Regions from separate parts of the Bacillus stercoris genome, predicted to be linked through region 1. Evidence: riboswitches for the same ligand, from Rfam matches in the RefSeq annotation. Region 1 holds a riboswitch; each other region holds the start of a gene.
The links. A riboswitch is a leader RNA that binds a small molecule or an ion and turns the genes downstream of it on or off. The one in region 1 is predicted to bind cyclic di-AMP.
Positions count from the first base shown of each region.

Region 2: linked by a shared signal. The riboswitch ahead of QA442_RS20035 (dicarboxylate/amino acid:cation symporter) and the one ahead of ktrA (potassium uptake protein KtrA) in region 1 are both predicted to bind cyclic di-AMP.
Region 3: linked by a shared signal. The riboswitch ahead of kimA (potassium transporter KimA) and the one ahead of ktrA (potassium uptake protein KtrA) in region 1 are both predicted to bind cyclic di-AMP.

Region 1 covers NZ_CP121861.1:1,205,558-1,210,834, reverse strand. The annotation lists gene betB (betaine-aldehyde dehydrogenase) at 1-670, opposite strand, end outside; gene gbsR (transcriptional regulator GbsR) at 869-1,411, shown strand; gene bslA (biofilm surface layer hydrophobin BslA) at 1,607-2,152, shown strand; cyclic di-AMP (ydaO/yuaA leader) riboswitch at 2,299-2,447, shown strand; gene ktrA (potassium uptake protein KtrA) at 2,520-3,188, shown strand; gene ktrB (Ktr system potassium transporter KtrB) at 3,195-4,532, shown strand; gene QA442_RS06220 (YiaA/YiaB family inner membrane protein) at 4,569-4,832, opposite strand; gene lytG (exo-glucosaminidase LytG) at 4,941-5,277, opposite strand, start outside.
Region 2 covers NZ_CP121861.1:3,858,081-3,863,357, forward strand. The annotation lists gene QA442_RS20020 (hypothetical protein) at 1-219, opposite strand, end outside; gene QA442_RS20025 (DUF2705 family protein) at 314-1,054, opposite strand; gene QA442_RS20030 (ABC transporter ATP-binding protein) at 1,074-2,000, opposite strand; gene QA442_RS20035 (dicarboxylate/amino acid:cation symporter) at 2,091-3,329, opposite strand; cyclic di-AMP (ydaO/yuaA leader) riboswitch at 3,402-3,532, opposite strand; gene QA442_RS20040 (AI-2E family transporter) at 3,581-4,633, opposite strand; gene dctP (C4-dicarboxylate transporter DctP) at 4,781-5,277, opposite strand, start outside.
Region 3 covers NZ_CP121861.1:3,875,645-3,880,921, reverse strand. The annotation lists gene QA442_RS20130 (glycosyltransferase family 2 protein) at 1-407, shown strand, start outside; gene QA442_RS20125 (cellulose biosynthesis cyclic di-GMP-binding regulatory protein BcsB) at 413-2,524, shown strand; cyclic di-AMP (ydaO/yuaA leader) riboswitch at 2,660-2,803, shown strand; gene kimA (potassium transporter KimA) at 2,997-4,820, shown strand; gene QA442_RS20115 (NUDIX hydrolase) at 4,877-5,277, shown strand, end outside.

The DNA.
Region 1 (5,277 bases):
AAATCAAATCGACGTCTTTGTTTGCGGCAAGCTCATCGCCCACTGTAGCTCCCGGTCCAAGGACAAGGTTCGCGACACCTTTTGGTACGCCGGCTTCTTCCATCAGCTTAAAGACTTTGATTGTCGTCAGCGGCGTAATCTCACTCGGCTTCATGACGATTGTGTTTCCTGCAGCCAGTGCAGGTGCGATTTTCCAGCTCGCTTGAAGAAGCGGATAATTCCATGGAGTGATCTGGCCGCAAACCCCGATCGGCTCCCTAATGATTTTGCTTTCTGAATCAGGAATCGGAGATGAAATGATTTCTCCGCCATCTTTGTCAGCCAAGCCGGCGTAATATTGAAAAACATTGGCGATATCGTCCATATCGGCTTTGCTTTCTTCGAGTGTTTTTCCTGTATCAAGAGATTCAAGCTCTGCCAGCTCCTCGAGATCGCGTCTGATTAATTCCGCAATTTTCAGAACAATCTTCCCGCGTTCAAGCCCGGATAATGAAGACCATTCTCCTTTGTCAAATGCTCTGCGCGCGGCTGCGATTGCCTTGATGGCGTCCTCTCGCCCTCCCTCGCTTACAGTTGCAATTTCTTCTTGATTAAATGGATTGATAATGCTCCGGATCTGTCCTTTTTCGGCACTGATCCATTCTCCGTCAATGTAAAATGTTTGACTCATATAAGCCTCCTTGACGTAAATAAAGTTTGTTAAATAAAAATTTAATGTTTTTAACAACCTTAATCTAACATACGGTTTTTAAACTGTCAAAGCCCCTTTTCAATTTTTCTTTTTGACTTTTCCTTATGTTTCGTTAAGATAAAGAACATAAAGAAATAACTTAACGAATTTAACTTTCTAAAGGAAAAGAGGGTCAGTATGGATGAAAATCCAGAATTTGCAGCTATAGAACAGGCTCGGGATCTTGTTATTGACTCCATTGCTGAAACGATGGATCTTTACGGAATTACCCGCAGTGTCGGGATTTTATATGGGACGATGTATATGAGGGATGAGATGACGCTTGACGAAATGCGCGAGGAGTTGCAAATGAGCAAACCAAGCATGAGCACAGGTGTCAAAAAGCTTCAAGACTTAAACGTAGTGAAAAAAACATTTCACCGGGGCATCCGCAAGCATACATTTGTAGCTGAAAAAGATTTCTTTAAATTTTTCACAAATTTCTTTCCCCCTAAATGGGAGCGGGAGGTTCAAGTGAATGTAGCAGCGATCGAAGAAGCACAGGCTGATTTACAAAAGGTTTTAAGCAAGGAAGATCTCGATGAGGATATCAAAAATGAAGCGCAGCAGTTATATGATCAGCTGGAAAGCTCTAAAGCTTACTACGACTGGCTGAAGCGGCTTGCTGAAGCGGTGCAGAGCGGAGAAATTTTTAAATTTATACCGATCGAAACAAAGTAAAACAGCAAACGCCTGGGAAACCAGGCGTTTTTTTAGTGTAACTACTACAAATTTGAAAAATACGGGAAAAACACCCCATTTACTTCCAAAATATTTGATGGTAATTTTATGTAGGTAAAATTTGTATTTGGCCTTTCAGAGGAGGTGAAAAGCGGGCAGGCCTTTAATTTATTAATTTTTAGGGGGAATTTTATTATGAAACGCAAATTATTATCTTCTTTGGCAATTAGTGCACTAAGTCTCGGGTTACTCGTTTCTGCACCAACAGCTTCTTTCGCGGCTGAATCTACATCAACTAAAGCTCATACTGAATCTACTATGAGAACACAGTCTACTGCTTCATTGTTCGCAACAATCACTGGCGCCAGCAAAACGGAATGGTCTTTCTCAGATATCGAATTGACTTACCGTCCAAATACGCTTCTCAGCCTTGGCGTGATGGAATTTACGTTACCAAGCGGATTTACTGCAAATACGAAGGACACAATGAACGGTAATGCCTTGCGTGAAACACAGATCCTCAATAATGGGAAAACAGTGAGAATTCCTTTGGCACTTGATTTGTTAGGAGCTGGCGAATTCAAATTAAAACTGAATAACAAAACACTTCCTGCCGCTGGTACATATACTTTCCGCGCGGAGAATAAATCATTGAGCATCGGAAATAAATTTTACGCAGAAGCCAGCATTGACGTGGCTAAGCGCAGTACTCCTCCGACTCAGCCATGCGGCTGCAACTAATGTAAAAGACCGGTTAACACCGGTCTTTTTTTGCGTTTTCCCCTACCCTTTTTTCTCTCATTTCCGTTATCTTTTTTCTGGTTTAAAATTTAAATTGACAAACACTAGAAACAGGAGTAAATTCTTGAGTGTTCAATTTCATAAAGTCTCTTTTACCGCTTAATCAAACACGAACGGGGGAACCAACGATTGGCTGTTTTATTAACAGCCTTGGGGTGAATCTTACTAAGTAAGAGGGGGTACTCTGAATCCCTAATCCGACAGCTAACCTCGTAGGCGTATACAGAGAGGAGGTCTATTGCGACCATTCTTTGAAATGGTCTTTTTTGCTTAAAAAACGTTAATTTTACTAAGGGAGTTATGAACAGTGGGAAGAATAAAAAATAAGCAATTTGCCGTGATCGGGCTGGGCCGGTTTGGCGGCAGCATTTGCAAAGAACTGCACAGAATGGGACACGAGGTCCTTGCAGTTGATATCAACGAAGAAAAGGTCAATGCATATGCTTCTTACGCCACTCATGCGGTAATTGCCAACGCCACCGAAGAAAACGAATTGCTTTCATTAGGAATACGCAATTTTGAATATGTAATTGTTGCCATCGGAGCGAATATTCAAGCGAGTACACTGACCACCCTATTATTAAAGGAATTTGATATCCCTAATATTTGGGTGAAAGCTCAAAACTATTATCATCACAAGGTGCTTGAAAAAATCGGCGCGGATCGTATTATCCACCCTGAAAAAGACATGGGAGTCAAGATCGCACAAAGCCTTTCTGACGAAAACGTTTTGAATTACATTGATTTATCTGATGATTACAGTATTGTCGAGCTGCTGGCAACGCGAAAGCTTGATTCAAAATCAATTATTGACCTGAATGTGAGAGCAAAGTACGGCTGCACGATCCTGGCCATTAAACATCATGGAGATATCCGTCTTTCTCCCGCACCTGAAGACATCATTCACGAGCAGGATTGCCTGGTGATCATGGGGCACAAAAAGGATATTAAACGTTTTGAAAACGAAGGGATGTAGACAAAGGTGACACTTCAAAAGGATAAAGTGATCAAATGGGTTCGGTTTACACCGCCTCAAGTGCTTGCAATTGGTTTTTTCCTAACCATTATCATCGGGGCTGTGCTGTTAAAGCTTCCGTTTTCTACACTGAAGCCATTGTCATGGATCGATGCCCTTTTTACTGCAGCTTCCGCTACAACCGTTACAGGGCTTGCAGTTGTCGATACCGGTACAGAATTTACACTTTTCGGGCAAACTGTCATCATGGGGCTGATTCAGATCGGTGGGCTTGGATTTATGACGTTTGCTGTTTTGATCGTCATGATATTAGGGAAAAAAATCGGGTTGAAAGAACGAATGCTGGTTCAGGAAGCCTTAAATCAGCCGACAATCGGCGGCGTCATTGGCCTTGTCAAAGTCCTGTTTCTGTTCTCGATCAGTATTGAATTGATAGCAGCACTCATCCTATCCATCCGGCTTGTGCCTCAGTATGGCTGGTCATCTGGCTTGTTTGCCAGTCTGTTTCACGCGATTTCTGCTTTTAACAATGCCGGGTTTTCGCTGTGGCCTGATAATTTGATGAGCTACGTTGGGGACCCTACAGTGAACCTTGTGATTACTTTCTTATTTATTACAGGAGGGATCGGATTTACGGTTCTGTTTGACATTATGAAAAATCGGCGTTTCAAAGCTTTTTCCTTACATACAAAGCTTATGCTTACAGGAACGCTGATGTTGAATGCGATTGCTATGCTTGTGATCTTTATTCTAGAGTACAGCAACCCTGGCACGCTTGGCCACCTGCATATAGGGGATAAACTATGGGCTTCCTATTTTCAGGCAGTGACGCCGAGAACCGCAGGCTTCAACTCCCTTGATTTTGGAAGTATGAGAGAAGGAACGATTGTATTTACTTTATTATTGATGTTTATCGGAGCAGGCAGCGCTTCTACGGCGAGCGGCATTAAGCTGACTACGTTCATCGTGATTTTAACATCTGTTATTGCTTACTTGAGAGGTAAAAAAGAAACGGTGATTTTCCGCCGCTCCATCAAATATCCGATAATCATTAAAGCTTTAGCTGTAAGCGTCACCGGTTTGTTCATCGTGTTTTTAGGGATATTCGCCCTGACGATCACAGAACAAGCGCCGTTTATTCAAATTGTGTTTGAAACCTTTTCCGCTTTCGGAACTGTCGGCCTATCGATGGGGCTTACTCCTGAACTGACAACAGCTGGAAAGTGTATCATCATTGTCATCATGTTCATCGGAAGAATTGGTCCTTTAACGTTCGTGTTTTCATTCGCAAAAACAGAGCAATCAAATATTCGATACCCTGACGGCGAAGTGTTTACAGGGTGATATCAAAAAAATCCGGCGTGCAATCGCCGGATTTTTTTATGATTCGATATGAGATTGATTTTGTCTTTTTTCTTGTTCTGCGATGATCTCGTTGTCCTCTGCGTTATCACGGGTCACTTTTTGTGTAAGAATCGCGCCAACAGCTACGAGTATCATAACAGCGATGTAATAACCTTTTTCATTGAGTTCCAGGTTATCAGCATTATAGAGTCCGATACTAAACAAAAATACTCCCGCAAAAAAAGTGAAATAAGCCAATACGGTAAAGGCAACCGTATTTCTGCGTCTATATTTCTGCACCTTTGTTCCCTCCCAAAAGCATAGTTAATTAGTGATAACTGTCGTGGAATATTATACCTCAAATTCCCCTGAATGGAACAAAGAATTAAAAATACCAGTAAAAAGGACTTAGGTTGCTTCCTTTATTTCAATAGCTGAATCATCAATCCAGCCGATGAGTTTATTATTGATTTGGAATTGGTACCATACAGACTGGCCTTTCTGTTTTTTAGACACAACCTTTATATCTTTGCCGACGTAAGATTGGGCAGAGGTAAGCCTTATAGACCGATCATCAGTAGAAGGCTTGGACCATACGTCTTGGACGGCACTATCTTTAATGGAAGCATGTAAATCCACTGATTTGAGGGATGGGTTTACCTTATCGTACTCATCCAAATCGTATTTTTCCACAATAGCGCTGATTTTATGAGCGTAGTCAGGGTCTGTAGCATATCCTGCTGTT
Region 2 (5,277 bases), 1.6 Mb from region 1:
AAAAGCGGTCACTGCAGCCAACACAATCCAGCTGGCATACAGATAGATGATAAAATAGCGAATGCCCGTCTTCATTTTATATATCATGTACAGCCCCACGAGAGAAAACAACCCTAGCGCGAGTCTGAAATAAACAAGATGTTCAAACTGAAACATGAATGACACAAATGAGAATCCAAGCAGCAATACGATCGGTAAAGCGGTAATAAAGTTCCTCAATCGAGACACCTCCGTCAGTACCTTTAGTATAAACCAAAATATCAAATGATATTGATTTACGTGAGCTTTTTCACAAAAATGTCATTCCTTGCCTTTAGACCCGAACATCCCGTTTACAGAAGCACCACCAGCCAACGACGATGAAGAATATCGCGTGTATGATGAGAATCCCAATTGAAAACAATGGCGTCATGCCTGAAAACAACGCTGTCTCTCCGCTTCTGTATTGTGTAAAGTCAGTGTTCGCAAAAAGCAAAAAGCTTCCCCACTTGTTTTCAAACAACTTCATGAGCTGAACAAGTGTACTCGCTCCGTATAAAACGACAAAGGAAACAACAACTGCTACCGCGCTATTTCGGAACAGCGAAGAACAAAGCAGGCCGAATAATCCCATCATCACGGCTTCAAGCCAGTTTGATCCGATCAGCGCCAAGGTGTTGATCAGCAATGTCTGTGATTCAGAGGTCACGGATGTGCCAAAAAACACGAGACCGAATAATAAAGCCAAAATGTAGTATGCCACATACAAATAAAAGCTGACCATTACGACTGTGATTAATTTTGACCAAAAAACCTTTTGGCGTTTAACCGGACGAATGAGCAAAAATTTGATCGTCTTTTTATCAAATTCCATCGAAATAATTGTCGCAGCAATCACGATCGTTAAGGCCTGCAGCAAAATGTTCAGGCTCGGTGTATACGATAAATAACCGATGAAGTTTTCATCTGTCCCGGCACTGACGACAATCCGTTTAATGATCAATGCCATGAAGAATTGGAAGACAGCCATCAGGATCAGAGAAACCAAAGTGACCTTCCGATTAAAAAGTTTCATATGTTCATTCCAAATTAATTTAGACAAGCTCTTCTCCCTCCTCTTGATGAGCAGTCGTCGCTTTTATAAATTCGTCTTCCAGTGATTGCGTGTAAGGCGTAATGGAAAATACATTCAGACCTTGTCCGACAAGTGATCGGTTCAGCTCCGGAATGTTTTCTTTTGCCACCTCAACTACAATCGTCCCAGCTTGGCGCTCAGTTTGATATTGATTGCCTGTCAGCCAATTGAGCGCTTTTTCTTGCGGCTGCACTTCTATAATCGCTTTTTCTGTGGTTTGACCAGTTCCTTGTAAGCTGACTTCCGCTTTGATCTCACCCTTTTGAATGATGATGACACGGTCGCACAGATCTTCAACCTCGCGCAATAAATGAGTGGCGAACAGGACTGCTGTTCCTTCCACTTCTGCGAGCTCCTTAATATGATCGCGAAAATCCTTCATCCCCGCAGGATCGAGGCCGTTTGTCGGTTCATCTAGAATGAGAAGCTTCGGCCGGTGAAGAATTGCCTGGGCTATTCCCAGACGCTGCCGCATTCCAAGGGAATAGGTTTTCACCTTATCATGAATCGCTGACGTCAGCCCGACACGCTCCACCACTTCATCAAGCCGTTCATCCGCTATTTTTTTGTGCATATTCGCAAAGTGCTTGAGGTTTTCCCAGCCTGTCAGGTACGGATAGAACTCAGGGTTCTCAACGATCGCTCCAACCGCTTCCATCGCTTTTTCAAACTCTGTATCATGCTGGAATCCGCTGATTGTCACGCTTCCGCTGTTTTGTTTTAGCAGCCCGACGATGATACGGATAAGTGTTGTTTTTCCGGAACCATTCGGACCGAGCAGACCGATGATTTCACCCTCCATGACGTCCATGCTGATCTGTTTTAAAATCGCTTTAGACCCAATCTTTTTATCGAGGCCTTCAATATGTAAAATCGGCTCAGCCATAAAGCCTTCCTCCTTTTTCAACCAAAAATAAACAGTGCCCAAAATTAGGCACTGTTTGTATTATAGCATTTGTTGCTTCCAAATGTTTGGTTAAACCGATAGAGTCGGCGCTTGCTCAGTCTGCTTATTCTTTTCGGTTTCTGTAATGATGACAGCGCAGGCCGCGTCACCTGTTGTGTTCACCACTGTACGGAGCATATCAAGCAAGCGGTCAATTCCAAGAATCAATCCGATTCCCTCGACAGGCAGGCCGACAGATTGAAGCACCATGGCTAGCATAATCAAACCGACTCCCGGAACACCAGCGGTTCCGACACTTGCCAGCACAGCCGTCAGTATTACCATCAGCAGCTGCGTGAATGTCAGATCATGCCCGAACACCTGCGCGATGAAGACGGTGGCTACCCCTTGCATGATGGCTGTTCCGTCCATATTAATTGTCGCACCGAGCGGCTGGACGAAGCTGCTGATTGGCTCAGGCACTTTTAATTTTTTCTGGGCCACATCCATAGATACCGGGAGTGTCGCATTGCTGCTGGAGGTACTGAACGCCACAACCATAACCTCTGAGAAATCTTTAAAGAACGTGATCGGATTTCTTCTAGCTAGAAGCGCTACTGTAGATCCGTAGGTAACGACTGCATGTATCAGCAATGCAACGGTTACCACAACCATGTACAATCCCATCGCTTTCATTGCACTGAATCCTTGGCTTCCGATAGCTGTCGCAATCAGACCGAATGTACCATACGGAGCGAACTTCATGACAAGATTCACCAAGTACATCATCAATTCATTTCCTTGTTCAACGACTTTGAGAAGCATATCCGCTTTTTTTCCGAGCATTGTAATCCCAAGTCCGACAAAAATGGCAAAAGCAATAATTTGCAGCATATTTCCTTCCGTCATCGCTTGAACAGGGTTGGTCGGAATAATGTTTAACAGAGTGTCTGCAATGCTTGGGGCTTTTTCAGCAGTGAATTCGGCAGATGAAGTATCATACGTTCCGAACTCTCCCGGTTTGATGACAAGAGCTAAAATGATGGCAATCGTAATCGCGACTGCAGTCGTGATGAGAAAATAAGAAATGGCTTTCACGCCGATTCTGCCAAGCTTCTTAGGATCGCCCAGCCCGGCTACTCCCAGCGTCAGTGAGAAAAAGACAATCGGAACGACAAGCATTTTAATGAGGTTTAAAAAGATGGTGCCTAGAGGACCAAATACAAACTTATTTAAATTTTCAAATAATTCAGGTGATGTTACGTTAAGAATAATCCCCGTTACAGCACCCAGCACCAATGCAATGATAATCTTTGTAGCCAGCTTCATCCGCATTCCTCCCTCTTTTGAAAAAAGCCCGCGAGAGACTCCCGCGGGCTTTGGCTATACAATCAAACCACAGGACTCTCTCTTCACGCTGATGAGGTTAGCTGACGGGTTCGGACGAAGAGATGTCCGTTTTTCAGATGAAAAATTAACCCCAAAAGATCGGGTCCCCCACTCCTTGTTATAGGATTAAGCGTGTGGCTTACTATTATATGATCTATTTTATTTATACAGAAAAGATCCAATTTTGTAAACTATTTTTTGTTACTTTTTTCTCTGGATCTTTTAGGTCGATCCTCCTTGTTGGTGACATCAAGAATATCAAGGAGAAATACAAAGATCGGAATCCCGATAATTAAGCCCCAAATGCCGAAAAAATGTTCAGAGAAAATGAGTACTGTGAAGGTGAAAAAGATTGGCAGCTCAGTTTTCGCAGACATCAGCTTTGGATTTAAGAAATAGGTTTCGATCGCATGAATGGCGAATATGACTAGCACAATGTAAAGCACATACATTCCGCCGCCAGTGCTGTAGGCGATAATGCTGAGCGGAATTAGGGAAATGACGACGCCTGCCACAGGGATCAGTCCAAGGAAGAACACCATAATAGACAGCCCAAACAGCTGCGGGAAGTGCATAATCCAAAGCGCGATAAACGTCAGAATACAATTGACGAGCGCAATGATAAATTGTGCCTCAAGCACCTTGCCGAACGTTCTGGCAAATTTGCTTCCGAAAAAAGCAATTTCCTCATAAAAGACCCTCAGTTTGCTCGTTTTAAATTTCGCCATGAATTCAGAAAGGCGTTTTTTCTCAAATAAGAAAAACATGCTGAGGATAAGCGCCATCACGACCTGCAAACCGAATGTGCTGATATCGGCCAGATACGTATACACTACATTGAAGCCCTCTTTGACATATGAACTGATGTTGATATCTCCGAAAACACTGGTGATCTCATCAAAGAAAGGGATGCTGTCAGGGTGATACGCAATATGTTTAATCTGCTTAACCAGCTGCTGGATCTGCGCGGCGACGACCGGATAAAATACAAAACCTCCGACTGTTAGCAGCACAGCAAGCAGCATGTAAAGAAACGTAATGACAACCCGCTGGCTTACGCGGAAGAACTGGCTTACAAACTGCCGCACGACAAGCTCCAAACGATCCATTAAAAACGTGAAAATGAAGGTAAGCAATATTAAGTTGATCATGCTCTTAAATAGATATAACACACCAGTTAACACGACAAAGATGGAGAAACGTCTTACTCCCGGGTGCTGAAAAAATTTAACTAAAGCGGCCATTTATACACTCCTGTTAGGACAAACGTCCTTCATTCAATATAGTATCCATTTGTAAATTATATAACAAAAAAATGCTGAGGTCTCTGTCCTTACCTTAATAATTCTTAAACAATTAAAAAAACGGCCCATGAATGGGCCGTTCTTTTTTCAAACTGCTGTTTTCATTTTTTTCATGCCTTCAACAGCCTCTACTCTTTTTGCTTCATCAAATTCATTTTCGCTTTTTGCAACAATGATCGTGGCGATTCCGTTTCCGATCAGGTTCACAATGGCTCTTCCTTCACTCATGAAACGGTCGACACCAAGCAGGAGTGCAAGGCCCTCCAGCGGAATGACCTGAAGCGCTGACAGCGTTGAGGCAAGGACGATAAATCCGCTCCCCGTCACACCTGCCGCTCCCTTCGATGTCAGCATCAGCACGAGGATAATCGTAATTTGCTGGCCGATGCTGAGGTCTACTCCAAACACCTGTGCCAAAAAGACCGTCGCCATTGATAAATAAATGGATGTGCCGTCGAGGTTAAATGAATAGCCCGTCGGAATCACAAGCCCGACAACGGATTTGGAACAGCCGTAGCGCTCCATTTTATCCATCATACGCGGAAGCACCGATTCGGAAGAGCTTGTGCCAAGCACGATCAGAA
Region 3 (5,277 bases), 1.6 Mb from region 1:
AATTTTTGGCGCAGTTTTTTAAGCTGAAACGAAAACGGATTATCTTTGATTTGTTTTATTTTTTCTTTACGTACTTCTTGTTTTTCTTTGGCGTGATCATGTCGAATACGATTTTTGTAGTGAATTTGTTTTATGATTTGCATTTATCGGTTGGATTTTTGGCAATGATTCTCTGGATTTTGGCATTTTTCTTATTTATGACAGAGGTCATGATTACGTTGAGCATTGAAAAAACAGAAATGAACAGGCAAAACTTTTTTATCGTATTTCTCATGTACTTCACATACTCGCAGGCATGGATTGTGCTTGTTATCTACTCTTTATTCGTAGAAATCAAGCACCGTTTATTCAAGCAGGAGGTCAAATGGTACAAGACAGAACGATACAATCAACATAAAAGCGGGTGACCTTTTTGAAACAAATAATGATTTTTCTCACAAGCTTCATGCTGCTGGCGATGGCTGGACAACCGGCTCTTGCCAAGGATGTACAGGTCAGCGGTTCGCTTCTTGGGAAAAGCAGCCAAGAACAAGCCAAACAGCAGGTGCTGACAAGCGAGCTGATTACACTGTATGGATCAAAAGACAGCGCGGAGCTGACGTATCAGATCCCGGCAGGCGCCTCTTCAGGCAATCAGCAATTGGTCATTGAATACGAAGCATCAAATCTTTTAATTTCTCCTTCATCGTTAACGGCTGTCATTGATGATGAACCAGTCAAAACGTTAAAGCTTGATGGTGATTCCAAGCGGAAAACAGTGAAGCTGAATCTGAATAAAAACCAGTCAGCGCAAGGTTATCACAACGTATCGCTGAAATTTTACGGCGTAATGAAAGAGGGCGTGTGTGTCAGACAGGATACGTCTGGCAACTGGATCAAAATTTATCCGGACAGCCGGCTGACACTTGCTGAAAGCGGTGAAGCGAAAGGAACGTCGCTGGACCATTATCCGTACCCATTCGCCCAATCTGGAAACACAAGCGAAGAAACCGCCCTCGTCATTCCGGATGACCCAAGTTCGGCGGAAATTGAAGCTGCGGTTAAAACAGAAGGCTATTTGAAAACGGTGGACAGCAGTGTCAGGATTGCGTATGTCACAGAATCTGAGCTGAAAAAAATCGATAAGCCGACGATTGTTATCGGAGTGGACAAGCATTGGAACGGCAAAGTGAAAAAACTGATGAAACAAGCCGGCTTGCAGGCAAAAGGAGAAGAACTTCTGCTTGCTGAGCGGGTGCTGAAAGCAGAGGGCAAGCAGCAGCCGGTTCTGTTTGCGCAAGCTGCATCCGAGGACGTGCTCGCTAAAAAAATCAGCGTGATGACAGATCAGACATACACAGGCCAGCTCAGCGGCGATACACTTTCAATCAGCAAGCTTAAGCAGACAGAAAAAAAAGAAAGCGATAAGCTGACCCTCGAGAATTTTGGAGCGGGCGATATCACAATTGGAGCCGATAAAACATCTTCAGCACATTATTTTTATCCGGCTTCGGCGGTTTTAGATGAAAACCAATCAGCGAAGCTGTCGCTTAAACTGAAAAAGTCTGAAACGATTCAAGCTTCAACGGACGAAAGTGAATCGCCTTCTCAGGCTTCAGAGCTGAAAGTGATGATCAACGGCCAGCCGCACTCGGTCCGGCTTGATGACTTAGGAAAAGAAGATAAAAACGGATTCTATCATGTTACGGTGAAAGTGGACCCTAAGCTGCTGCAAAAAAACCGCTACATTGATATTCAGTTCGTCACAACCGGGTTAAAGGAAAACAACCCTTGCAACACGACTGATGAAGAAAAGTGGGTCTTTATTGATAAAAGCAGTACATTATCATACGCCATCAAAGGGATGTCCCCGTCAGCGGATTTTCAGGAGTGGCCGCTTCCTTACGCCGGAAATCAGGATCAAACAACGGTAATCGTGCTTCCTGACACCGTAAGCCAATCGAAGCTTGAGGAGCTTTCTCTCGTAACAGAATCCTTTGGCAGCGAAGCACAGCATTCATACACGGTAAAGAAATCATCTGACGTTACAGCAAACGATGCGAAAGGCCGAAACCTCATTTTTATAGGGGGGATCAATCAATTTTCTCTTCTGAAGGAGAAATCATCAGACCTGCTTGTGCCGCAGGCAAAAAACGGCTCGTTTGATGTATCTGATTTCGAGATGCTGAATGAGACGACAAAACAAGTGGTATTTACCCAAGCATCGCCTTGGGATTCACACTATACAATGGCTGTTTTTGCACCGGCAAAAGGAGAAGGCACGGCTGTCACGAAAGAGATCATCAATTATCTGAACAGCAACGATGATTCGGCAACCGTCCTTAATGAAACAAATAGCCAGCAGGTGTTTACAAACCACCAGCAGCTCAAATCGGAGACAGTCAGCTCCGGCGCAGAACAACCAACACAGGATCATAGCCAGAAATGGATGTATATTGGTGTGCTGGCACTTATTATGGTGATTGCGGCAGTGTTCATTTGGGTTGCCGTAAGACGAAGAAAAAGAAAGACAGATACAGAATAAAAACAGAGGCAATCTAGCCTCTGTTTTTTTATTTTTGGTATGTAAATTCCATTTGTGGAACCTATCATTTTATTTTTTCCGCCCGGCCAATAAGCCTCTTTACAACGTGTGGGAACGGGAGTATGATCTCTTTTAGAAAACAAATCGCTTAATCTGAAATCAGAGCGGGGGACCCATTAGAATGGCTTTTTGCCGTTGGGGTGAATCCTTTTTAGGTAGGGCTAACTCTCATATGCCCGAATCCGTCAGCTAACCTCGTAAGCGTTCGTGAGAGGAGATGAATGAAACCTGTGTTCGATGTTATGGCACAGGGGCATCCGTTTGCCTCTGTGTTTTTTGCCGTTCATTTTTAGGAATGTAAATCGCATACAGAGACATCATAGCAGAAAGGACTATTGCAAAATGTGAGAGCAAGACACTGATGTTTTATTGTTTTAATTGAAAAATGAGAAATTAAAAGGGGAAGACATCGATGTATCATTCAATCAAACGTTTTTTGATTGGGAAACCACTAAAATCTCAAGCAGCGGGAGAGCAAAAACTGACGAAATTAAAAGCCTTGGCTATGCTTTCCTCAGATGCGCTGTCATCTGTCGCATATGGGACAGAGCAAATTTTAATCATTTTAGCAACAATCAGTGCTGCCGCATTTTGGTACTCCATTCCGATTGCGGTCGGCGTTCTCATATTACTGCTCGCACTGATTCTTTCATACAGGCAAATTATTTACGCTTATCCGCAGGGCGGCGGGGCTTATGTTGTTTCGAAAGAAAACCTCGGTGAAAAGCCGGGATTGATCGCGGGCGGTTCATTGCTTGTCGATTATATTTTAACGGTAGCGGTAAGTATTTCCGCAGGAACGGACGCCATCACGTCGGCCTTTCCTGCATTGCATGATTATCATGTGCCGATCGCTATTTTTCTCGTGTTAGTGATTATGATTTTGAACCTGCGCGGGCTTTCGGAATCGGCATCCATTCTTGCCTACCCGGTTTATCTGTTTGTGGTGGCGCTATTGGTTCTCATTGCAGTCGGGTTGTTCAAGCTCATGACAGGACAAATAGACCAGCCGGTTCATCATACACCGCTTGGCACACCTGTAGCCGGCATTACGCTGTTTTTGCTGCTTAAGGCTTTTTCCTCCGGATGCTCAGCGTTGACCGGAGTTGAGGCCATTTCTAACGCCATTCCTGCTTTCAAAAATCCGCCTGCGCGAAACGCGGCAAGAACGCTTGCGATGATGGGGATTTTGCTGGCGATTCTGTTTTCCGGCATCACGGTGCTCGCATACGGATATGGAACGGCGCCTAAGCCCGATGAAACAGTGGTTTCACAAATTGCGTCCGAAACCTTCGGGCGGAATGTGTTCTACTATGTCATCCAAGGTGTCACATCGCTTATTTTGGTCCTTGCGGCAAATACGGGATTTTCAGCTTTCCCGCAGCTTGCCTTCAACCTGGCGAGAGACCAGTATATGCCGCGAATGTTTACAGTTCGGGGTGACCGCTTAGGCTTCTCAAATGGGATTATCTTTTTAGGCTTTGCCTCCATTATTCTCATTATCTTATTCGGAGGACAGACGGAGCACTTAATCCCGTTATATGCTGTGGGCGTATTTATTCCATTTACGCTTTCACAAACCGGCATGTGCATAAAATGGATCAAGCAAAAACCAAAAGGCTGGATCGGAAAAATGCTGATCAACTCCTGCGGCGCTCTGATTTCGTTTATGGTTCTATCTATCCTTTTTGTGACAAAGTTTAATGTCGTATGGCCTGTGTTAATCTTTATGCCTATCGTCGTTTTGCTGTTTTTTGCGATTAAAAATCACTACACAGCGGTTGGTGAACAGCTTCGCATCGTAGACAAAGAGCCGGAAGAAATCAAAGGCACCGTTGTGATTGTGCCTGTAGCAGGTGTCACCACCGTCGTGCAAAAATCGATTCACTATGCGAAATCACTGTCCGATCAGGTGATCGCCGTTCACGTGTCATTTGACAGAGAACAGGAAAAGAAAGTCGAAAAACGCTGGGAAGAGCTCAATAATGGAGTGCGTCTCGTTACCCTTCACTCCTCGTACAGAAGCCTTGTCCATCCGTTTGATAAATTTTTAGAAACAGTTGAGGCGAAAGCGAAGAAGGAGCAGTTTTCTGTCATGGTGCTGTTTCCGCAATTTATAACGAAAAAACGCTGGCACACCATCCTTCACAATCAATCGGCCTTCCTCCTCAGAGTTCGGCTGTTTTGGAAAAAGGACATAATGGTTGCCACACTGCCGTATCATTTTAAAAAGTAAAGTCTAGGACCAAGGGAATCACCTTGGTCTTTTTTGCGGGAAAGAGAGGAATGGCGGTGTATACACAAGGTGCTTTTGTAATCGTACTGAACGAAAATCAGCAGATTCTATTGGTCAAACGAAAAGATGTCCCTTTATGGGATCTGCCGGGCGGCAGGATTGATTCCGGGGAATCGGCTGAGGCAGCGGCGGTACGTGAGGTATTGGAAGAGACGGGATACAATACAGCGCTTTCCGCGAAAATAGGTGTCTATCAAAGGCCAAAGTTTCTAGATGAACAGCATGTGTTTTTCGGAAGCATAACAGGCGGACAAGCAATAGCGGACGGCACAGAGACAGCACAATTAAAGTGGTTTTCTCCGCGGCGCTTGCCGCTTTTTATGGTGCCGAACCGAAAACGGCAAATCAAAGATTACGTGAATGGCGCCTTAGATGCAACCATCACCCTCAAGGACGT